2 regions of the Brachybacterium sp. ACRRE genome follow, and region 2 is predicted to be linked to the other one. Evidence: riboswitches for the same ligand, from Rfam matches in the RefSeq annotation. Region 2 holds a riboswitch; the other holds the start of a gene.
What was found. A riboswitch is a leader RNA that binds a small molecule or an ion and turns the genes downstream of it on or off. The one in region 2 is predicted to bind thiamine pyrophosphate.
Positions count from the first base shown of each region.

Region 1 (4,410 bases), on a different contig from region 2:
CGCGCTCGCGGAACTCCCGGGACTTCTCCGCCATGCCCGCCGCCGCGATCTCCTGCTGGGCGGCCTCGCCGCCGAACTCGTCTCGGATGTCCTGCGAGATCTTCATCGAGCAGAACTTCGGCCCGCACATCGAGCAGAAGTGCGCGGTCTTCGCGGGCTCGGCCGGCAGGGTCTCGTCGTGGTACTCCTCGGCGAGCTGCGGGTCCAGGGACAGCCCGAACTGGTCTCGCCAGCGGAACTCGAAGCGCGCTTTCGACAGGGCGTCGTCCCGCTGGCGGGCGCCCGGGTGGTCCTTGGCGACGTCGGCCGCATGAGCGGCGATCTTGTAGGTGATCACGCCCCTCTTCACGTCGTCGCGATCGGGCAGACCCAGGTGCTCCTTCGGGGTGACGTAGCAGAGCATCGCGGTGCCGTAGCGGGCGATCTCTGTCGCCCCGATCGCTGAGGTGATGTGGTCGTATGCAGGGGCGACGTCGGTGACCAGCGGGCCGAGCGTGTAGAACGGCGCGCCGTGGCACAGCTCCTGCTGGCGCTCCACGTTCTCGCGCACCAGGTGCAGCGGCACGTGGCCCGGGCCCTCGACCATCACCTGCACGTCGTGCTCCCAGGCGCGGCGGGTGAGCTCCGCGAGGGTGTCGAGCTCGGCGAACTGAGCGGCGTCGTTCGCATCCGCGAGCGATCCGGGCCGCAGTCCGTCGCCGAGCGAGAAGGCGACGTCGTAGCGGGCGAAGATCTCGCAGAGCTCGTCGTAGTGCTCGTAGAGGAAGTTCTCGCGGTGCCGTGCCAGGCACCATCCGGCCAGGATCGAACCGCCGCGCGAGACGATGCCCGTCACCCGGTTCGCCGTCAGCGGCACGTAGCGCAGCAGCACGCCGGCGTGGATCGTCATGTAGTCCACGCCCTGCTCGGCCTGCTCGATCACCGTGTCCCGGAAGATCTCCCAGGTGAGGGCGTTCGCGTCGCCGTTCACCTTCTCCAGGGCCTGGTAGATCGGGACGGTGCCGATCGGCACGGGGGAGTTGCGCAGGATCCACTCGCGGGTGGTGTGGATGTCATCGCCCGTGGACAGGTCCATGACGGTGTCCGCACCCCAGCGGGTGGCCCACTCGAGCTTGGAGACCTCCTCGGCGATCGACGAGGTCACCGCCGAGTTCCCGATGTTCGCGTTGATCTTCACCAGGAAGCGCCGGCCGATGATCATCGGTTCGGCCTCGGGGTGGTTCACGTTCGCGGGGATGATCGCGCGGCCTGCGGCGAGCTCCTCGCGCACCACCTCGACGTCACAGTCCTCCCGCAGCGCAACAAACCGCATCTCGGGGGTGATCTCGCCCCGACGGGCGTAGTGCATCTGCGTGACGGTGCGCCCGTCGACCGAGCGGACGGGCGCACGACGCGCACCGCGCCATTCGGCGCTCGCCTCGCCGCGGCGCACGGCCCCGCGGCCGTCATCGGCCAGGTCGCGGGCGCGGCCCGTGTACTCCTCGACATCGCCTCGATCGCGGATCCAGTTCTCGCGCAGAGGCGGCAGCCCCTCCTCGGGCTCACTGCCCGGACCGGCGGTCCGGTAGACCTCGAGCGGCGGGTTCGGCGTCCCGGTGGGGGAGTCGTCCTGGGCGATCCTCGTGATCGGCACGCGGATGTCGTGCGCAGGGTCCTCGAGGTGGCCGAGGGCGTGGGTGGGGTAGTTCTCGGGGCGTGCAGACATGCAGTCGCTCTCCTTCTTCCTTCGCCGGCATGACCCGGAGCAGGTTCGGTCGGTACTCGGACAGCGTCAGTCCGATCTCAGCCCGTTGCGACGGGCACCCGAGGGATCGGCGACGACCGTAGCACGGGGCCGGGGCGTGCCCTGCACTGCCGATGGCGCACGGTCCCCGCATGCAAGAACCCCGGGAGCCTCCTGCACGGAGGAACGCCCGGGGTCCAGCGGGATCGCGTGTCTGCGCGACGACGGAAGAAGCGAATCAGTACAGCGAGGCCTTGCCGCGGGCCTGGAACAGGTCGATCTTGTGCTCGGCGACCTTCTTCATCGCCGGGATCGCGAGCGGCTGGATGACGTTGGGCTCACGCAGGGACGGGTCCGCGAGCACCTCGCGCACGGCCTGGTGGTACGCCGCCTTGATGTCGCTGGAGATGTTGATCTTGTTGATGCCCCGCTCCACGGCGCCCGCGATCTCCGCATCGGGGTTGCCGGAGCCGCCGTGCAGCACCAGCGGGATCTCCACACGGCTCTTGATGGTCTCGAGGAGGTCGAGGCGAAGCTTCGGGGTGATCGACGAGGGGTAGAGCCCATGGCTGGTGCCGATCGCGATCGCGAGCGAGTCGACGCCGGTGCGCTCGAGGAACCGGTCGGCATCGTCGGGGTCGGTGTAGATGATCTTGGAGGCGCCCTTCTCGGCCTGCTCGTCGAGCTGGCCGATCGTGCCCAGCTCGCCCTCGACGGAGACGCCGACCGCATGGGCCACGCGCACGACCTCGGCGGTCGTCGCGATGTTCTCCTCGAAGGGCAGCAGCGAGCCGTCGATCATCACGGACGTGAAGCCCGCCTGGATCGCCAGGAGCACCTGGTCCAGGGTGGCGCCGTGGTCCAGGTGGATCGAGACGGGGACGCTCGCGCGGTGCGCCCACGCGATGACCGACGGGATGAACTCGGTGCCCACGTGGCTGAGCTCGTCGGGATGGATCGCCACCAGCAGCGGCGCCTCCGTCTCCTCGCTCACCTCCACGAGGCCCTTGAGCATGGCGTAGTCGCTGACATTGAACGCGGGGACGGCGAACGAGTTCTCGTTCGCGACCGCCAGGAGGTCCTTGCCACTCAGCAGCACGATGGCCTGCCCTTCTCGATGCGTCTTTGCGTATCGGGTTTCTGCGTGTTTCTGCGGGTCTGTTCGATCCTATGCTTGGGTACCATGGGAGGCAACCCTGGCGACGATGCTTGTGGGTGGTGGACGGACGCGACGAAGGGACCCTGATGACATCGAGCCGGCGCACGGGCAGCGGAAGCGGATCGCGCGGAGGACACCTGCCCGCCCGGCGCAAGGCCGACCTCGTGGCCTTCGTCCTGGAGTCCGGTCAGGTGTCCGTCACCGAGCTCGCGCAGCACTTCTCGGTCTCGGCAGACACGATCCGGCGTGACCTGGACGAACTCGACGCCTCCGGAACCCTCCTGCGCACCCACGGGGGTGCGGTGAGCCCCACCCTGGTGCCCCGGACGGATACGGGACTGGACGTGCGGTCGCGCTTGCACTCGAGCGCGAAGGAGACGATCGGCAAGCTCGCGGCGGAGCTCGTCGGCGGCGACGGCACCCTCATGATCAACGGTGGCACGACGGCCATCGCGCTCGCCAGGCACCTTCCCGCAGGGGCGGGCTTGCGCATCATCACGAACAACCTGCATCTTCCCGCAGCGCTCTCCGCCGGCGTCGCCGACGAGATCTTCATGGTCGGCGGCGCCGTGCGCGTGAGCGCCCAGGCCACGACCGGCCCGATCTCCTCGAGCCTCGGCATCGACCGGGCCGACGAGTTCGACGTGCGCTGCGACCTGGCGTTCATCGGCGTCGGCGCGGTCTCGGCGCAGCAGGGATTCTCCACCGGGAACGTCTCCGAGGCCGGTCTCATGCGGGAGATGATGCGTCGCTCGGACCGCGTCGTGGTCCTCGCCGACTCCACGAAGCTCGGGCGCAGCGTCTTCGCCAAGATCGGGGCGCTGGAGATGGCGGACGTGCTGGTGACGGACGCTCAGCCCGATGCAGAACTGGGGCGCGCCCTCGCCGAAGCGGGAGTGGAGGTCATCCACCCCCGCTGACGGTCGACGGCCGACACCCGATTCCCCTGCGCGCGGGTGTCCACAGGCTCACCTGCTCAGCGCGCCCGGCCCACGCTTCCGCACGGTTCCATGTATGCGCGCACCGTCCGTTGGGCGGCGGCGTCCGCGAACGCCAGCAGCTCGAAGAGCTCCCGGTCGGGATCCTCGTGGTGCGCGTCCACGAATCCGCGCGCGTTCGCGTGCATGAAGTCGGCCCCCATGTTGATCTTGGCGACGCCGTTGGCGACCGAGCGCTGCAGGTCTTCCGGCGAGGTCCCCGAGCCGCCGTGCAGCACCAGCGGCGTCCCGCATGCCTCGTTGATGCGCTCGAGTCGGTCGAACTCCAGGACGGGCACGAACCCCTCGGGCAGGAGCCCGTGGCTGGAGCCGTAGGAGACGGCCAGCGCGTCCACGCCGGTGGCGCGCACGAACTCGGCGGCCTGCTGCGGGTCCGTCATCATCTCCTCACGGGTGAAAGCGTCGCCGGCCACCGCACCCATGCCGCCGACCTCGCCCTCGATGGAGGTGCCGTACGCCTGGGCGAACTCGACGATGCGTCGGACGACCTCCACGTTCTCCTCGAAGGGGAGCTCGGAGGCGTCCATCAT
Region 1 is NZ_JAKRMO010000067.1:6,355-10,764, forward strand. Features, by position in the region: gene thiC (phosphomethylpyrimidine synthase ThiC) at 1-1,705, opposite strand, end outside; TPP riboswitch at 1,703-1,817, opposite strand; gene MHY49_RS16045 (ketose-bisphosphate aldolase) at 1,962-2,822, opposite strand; gene MHY49_RS16050 (DeoR/GlpR family DNA-binding transcription regulator) at 2,969-3,802, shown strand; gene MHY49_RS16055 (class II fructose-bisphosphate aldolase) at 3,859-4,410, opposite strand, start outside.
Region 1: another riboswitch for thiamine pyrophosphate. It lies ahead of thiC (phosphomethylpyrimidine synthase ThiC); the one in region 2 lies ahead of MHY49_RS04550 (ECF transporter S component).

Region 2 (4,410 bases):
CCGCTGGTCCCTCTTCTCGACGAGGTCGCCTCCACGGACTCGCTCGCGGATCTGGTGCGCCTGCTCGCCTCCCCCGTGGCCGGCACCAGCGCCCTGCACGCCTATGTGTGGACCGATGACGACGACTCCTCCCGCTACCAGATCAAGCTGCACCAGGGCGGGCTGGGCCTGCCCGACGAGTCCTACTACCGCGAGGACTCCTACGCACCGATCCGCGAGGCCTACGTCGGCCATCTCGCGCGCCTCGCCGACCTCGCGTCCCTGCCCGACCGCGAGGGACTCGTCGCCGGGGACTCGGACGAGCTGGCCCGCGCAGTCATGGACTTCGAGACGCGGCTCGCGGCGTGCCACGTGGACCGGGTGCGCCTGCGCGACAGCGAGAAGTCGAACAACCCGATGGACGCCGCGCAGCGGGAATCCCTCGCCCCCGCGTTCCCCTGGGACGCGTACGTCCAGGGCACGGGCGCGCCCGCCGGCGCCTTCGACGTGGTCTGCGTGAGCCAGCCCGAGTTCGTCGAGGCCGTCGCCCCGCTGCTCGCGGCCGAGGACCTCGCCGTGCTGCGCACCTGGGCCGCCCTGCACACCGTCGGCGCCTTCGCCCCGTACCTCTCCTCTGCCTTCGTCGAGGAGGACTTCGACTTCTCCGGGCGCACCCTCTCCGGCGCCGAGCAGCTGCGCGAGCGCTGGAAGCGCGGCATCTCGCTGGTCGAGGGTGCCGTCGGCTTCGCGATCGGACAGGACTACGTCGCCCGGCACTTTCCGCCGGACCACAAGGCGCGCATGCAGGAGCTGGTCGGCGCGCTGCTGGACGCCTACCGCGAGTCGATCTCGACGCTCGCGTGGATGACGCCGGGCACCCGCGAGAAGGCCCTCGCCAAGCTCGAGCTGTTCACCCCGAAGATCGCCTACCCCGACGTGTGGCGCACCTACGAGGGTCTGGTGCTGGACCCGCACGACCTCGTCGCCTCGGTGCGCGCCGCCCGCATGCACGATGCCGCCCATGACTTCGCGAAGCTCGACGGGCCCGTCGACCGCGACGAGTGGCACATGACCCCGCAGACGGTCAACGCCTACTACAACCCGGGAGCGAACGAGATCGTCTTCCCCGCCGCGATCCTCGAGCCGCCGTTCTTCGACGCCGAGGCCGAGGACGCCGTGAACTTCGGCGGCATCGGCGCCGTGATCGGCCACGAGATCGGGCACGGCTTCGACGACCAGGGCTCCAAGTACGACGGCGAGGGGAACCTGCGCTCCTGGTGGACTGACGAGGACCGCGAGGCCTTCGAGCAGCGCACCCGTGCGCTCATCGACCAGTTCGACGCCCTCACCCCGCGCGTGCTGCGCGAGCAGGCTGAGGCGAAGGCGTCAGACGCGACCGACGGCGACGATGAGCTGCCCCATGTCAACGGCAGCCTCACGATCGGCGAGAACATCGGCGACCTGGGCGGGCTCACCATCGCGATCAAGGCCTACCTCGCGCGCTCCGGCGGGAACCCGCCGCGCCTGGACGACATGAGCGGACTGCAGCGCGTGTTCTGGTCCTGGGCCACGGTGTGGCGCGCGAAGTCCCGCGCGCAGGATGCGGCGCGCATGCTGGCGATCGACCCGCACTCCCCCGCCGAGTTCCGCTGCAATGCGATCGCGAGCAACCTCGACGCCTTCCACGCGGCCTTCGACGTGCGCGAGGACGACGCGATGTACCGCGCGCCCGAAGAGCGCGTGAGCATCTGGTGAGGACGGCGTGAGCAGGCCCGAGGCGCCCTTCCACGTGGGGCGGACGACGCCCGGCGCGGTGGGCTGGACCCGCATCGGCATGAGCGTCGTGATCGGCGTCGGCATCGCCGGGTACGCGCTCGCCTGGGCGCGGGGCGAGACGGTCGTGCTGGGCCTGGTGCTCGCCCTGGCCGTGCTCGTGTACGCCTTCTGGTCGTGGATGCGGCTGTCCACCCGGTTCGTGGTCGACGGGGGCGGGGTGACCGTGAGCCTCGGAGGCTTCCTGCCGCGCCCCGCCTGGCCCGTCGCCGACTTCCGCACCGTGCAGCTGCGCCGCATCCCGGGAGAGTCGCTCGGCGCGACGGTGGGCGGGCTCGGCTGGCGCCGCGGCCGCGTGATCTCGCCCGAGAACGGGAGCATCGAGGCGCTGCCCGGCCGCAAGGTCTTCACCACCGGCGAGCAGCGGTCCTCCTACCGCCTGATGGTCTCGCGCCCCGGGACCCTCGTGGAGATCATCGGCCGCGAGGGCACCCACTTCCTGCTCTCCCCCGACGATCCCCGCGCCGCCGCCGAGGCGATCGACCAGGCCATCCGCGCCCGCCGCTGATCCGCGCGCGCTGAAGCCCCGCCGACCGCTCGTCGGCCCATCCGCGCCCCGCCGGCGTCGCGAGAAGTACGAAACGGTTGCCATGAGCGCTCTTGGCAACCGTTTCGTACTTCTCGCGCCCCTTCGCCCCTTCGCCCCTTCGCCCCTTCGCCCGTTCGCCGGTTCGGCCGTTCGGGAGCGGGTCGGGACGGGACCGTCGGATCCCGTCGCCTCGCACGAGTCGTCGGGCGTCGGCCGACCCGGGCGATCTGGCGCACATCCCGAGGGCGCACCGACCGCCCCGCGCGATATCATCGACGCTGACATCCACAGACAGGGGAGCACCGCAGAGGTGCTGAGAGTGCGCACAGAGCGCAGACCCTCGAACCTGATCCGGTTCAGACCGGCGTAGGGAGTCGGGATTCTTCTGCGATGTCCGCCGCGCCGGATCTCTGCATCCGGGGCCGACGGGCCTCGCGGCCCCTTCCGCATCGGAAGGAGAACCAGATGTCGACCAGTTCCACCCCCGCCGCCTCGTCCGCGCGCGCCGAGAAGACCGCGGCGACCGGCGGAGCACCGGCACCTGCCCAGTCACCCGCACAGGCGTCTGCACCGGCATCGGCACCGGCACCCGCACCGGCGAGCGACGCCCTCGCACGTCGGCCGCTGCCGGCCTACCGCACCGTGGACCTCGTGCTGACGGTCGCGATCGGCGTCGTCTTCGCCTTCGTGTTCCTCGCCTGGGGCCAGGTGTACACGCTCTTCACCCCGCTGCAGGCCGTCCTGCCCCCGTCGGTGGGGCTGCTCGCGGGCGTGTGGTTCCTGCCTGCGCTGGTGGCGATGCTCATCGTGCGCCGTCCCGGCGCCGCCGTGCTGGCGGAGGTCATCGCCGCCGTCCTCGAGATGGTCCTCGGCGGGCAGTGGGGCATCGGCACCGTGGTCAGCGGCCTGCTGCAGGGCGGAGGCGTCGAGATCGCGTTCCTCGTCACCGCCTACCGCCGCTTCACCCTGCCCGTGGCGATCGCCGGCGGCGCACTCTCGGGGATCCTCGAATGGGTCTACGAGCGCTTCTCCTACTACCCCGAGTGGTCCTGGGCCTCGGCCTGGGCGCTGCTGGGCTTCTTCATCGTCTCCGGCGCGTTGCTGTGCGGGGTGCTGGGGTGGCTGATCGTGCGCGCCCTCGGTGCGACCGGCGCCCTGAGCGCCTTCCCGGCAGGGCGCCAGTGGGGACGGCGGTCGCGCGCATGAGCGCGGGGCCGACGGTGCTCGGGGCGACCTCTGGGGCCGACGGGACGACCGCTGGGGCCGACAGGACGCTCGGCGACGCGGCTCCCGACGGAACGGGTCCCGCCTCCCACGCCGCCGTGCCGCTCGGTCTCGACGCCGTCACCTGGACACCGTCGACCCGCTCCCACCCGACGATCGACGACCTCACCCTGCACATCCCGGCCGGCCAGCGCGTGCTGCTCACGGGACCCAGCGGCGGCGGCAAGTCGACCGTGCTCCGGGCCCTCACGGGCCTGCTCGACACCAGCACGGGCGACCTCGCGGGCGATGCCACCGGCCCCACCCGGCCGGGCGAGCGCGGACTGCTCCTGCAGCAGCCGCTGCACGCCCTGATCGGCGGGAGCGTCGGCCGAGACGCGGCCTTCGGTCCCGAGAACGCGGCGCTGGACCGCGAGGAGATCCAGCGCCGCGTGACCTCCGCCCTGCACGCGGCGCGCGTCGGGCTGGACGCCGCGACCTCGCCGTGGGATCTCAGCGGCGGGCAGCAGCAGAGGCTCGCCCTCGCCGGCTCCCTGGCGCTGGATCCCGGTGCGCTGCTGCTGGACGAGCCGCTGAGCATGCTCGATCGGCCGACGGCCCGCGAGGTCCGCGCCGCGATCCTGGATGCGGTCGGCGATCGCACCCTGGTGGTCGCCGACCACGACGCCGACGGCTGGGCCCCGCACGTGGACCGCGTGATCGTGCTCGGAGCGCAGGCGCACGTGCTCGCGGACGGCGCTCCCGACGACGTCCTCGAGCAGCCCGATCCGGCCGCCATGCCCGATCCGGCCGCCGCTCCCGACCCGACCGCCATGCCGGCCTCTGCGCGCGCATCCGGCACGTCC
Region 2 is NZ_JAKRMO010000010.1:821-5,230, reverse strand. Features, by position in the region: gene MHY49_RS04560 (M13 family metallopeptidase) at 1-1,734, shown strand, start outside; gene MHY49_RS04555 (hypothetical protein) at 1,742-2,320, shown strand; TPP riboswitch at 2,625-2,731, shown strand; gene MHY49_RS04550 (ECF transporter S component) at 2,807-3,547, shown strand; partial or broken gene MHY49_RS04545 (ABC transporter ATP-binding protein) at 3,544-4,410, shown strand, end outside.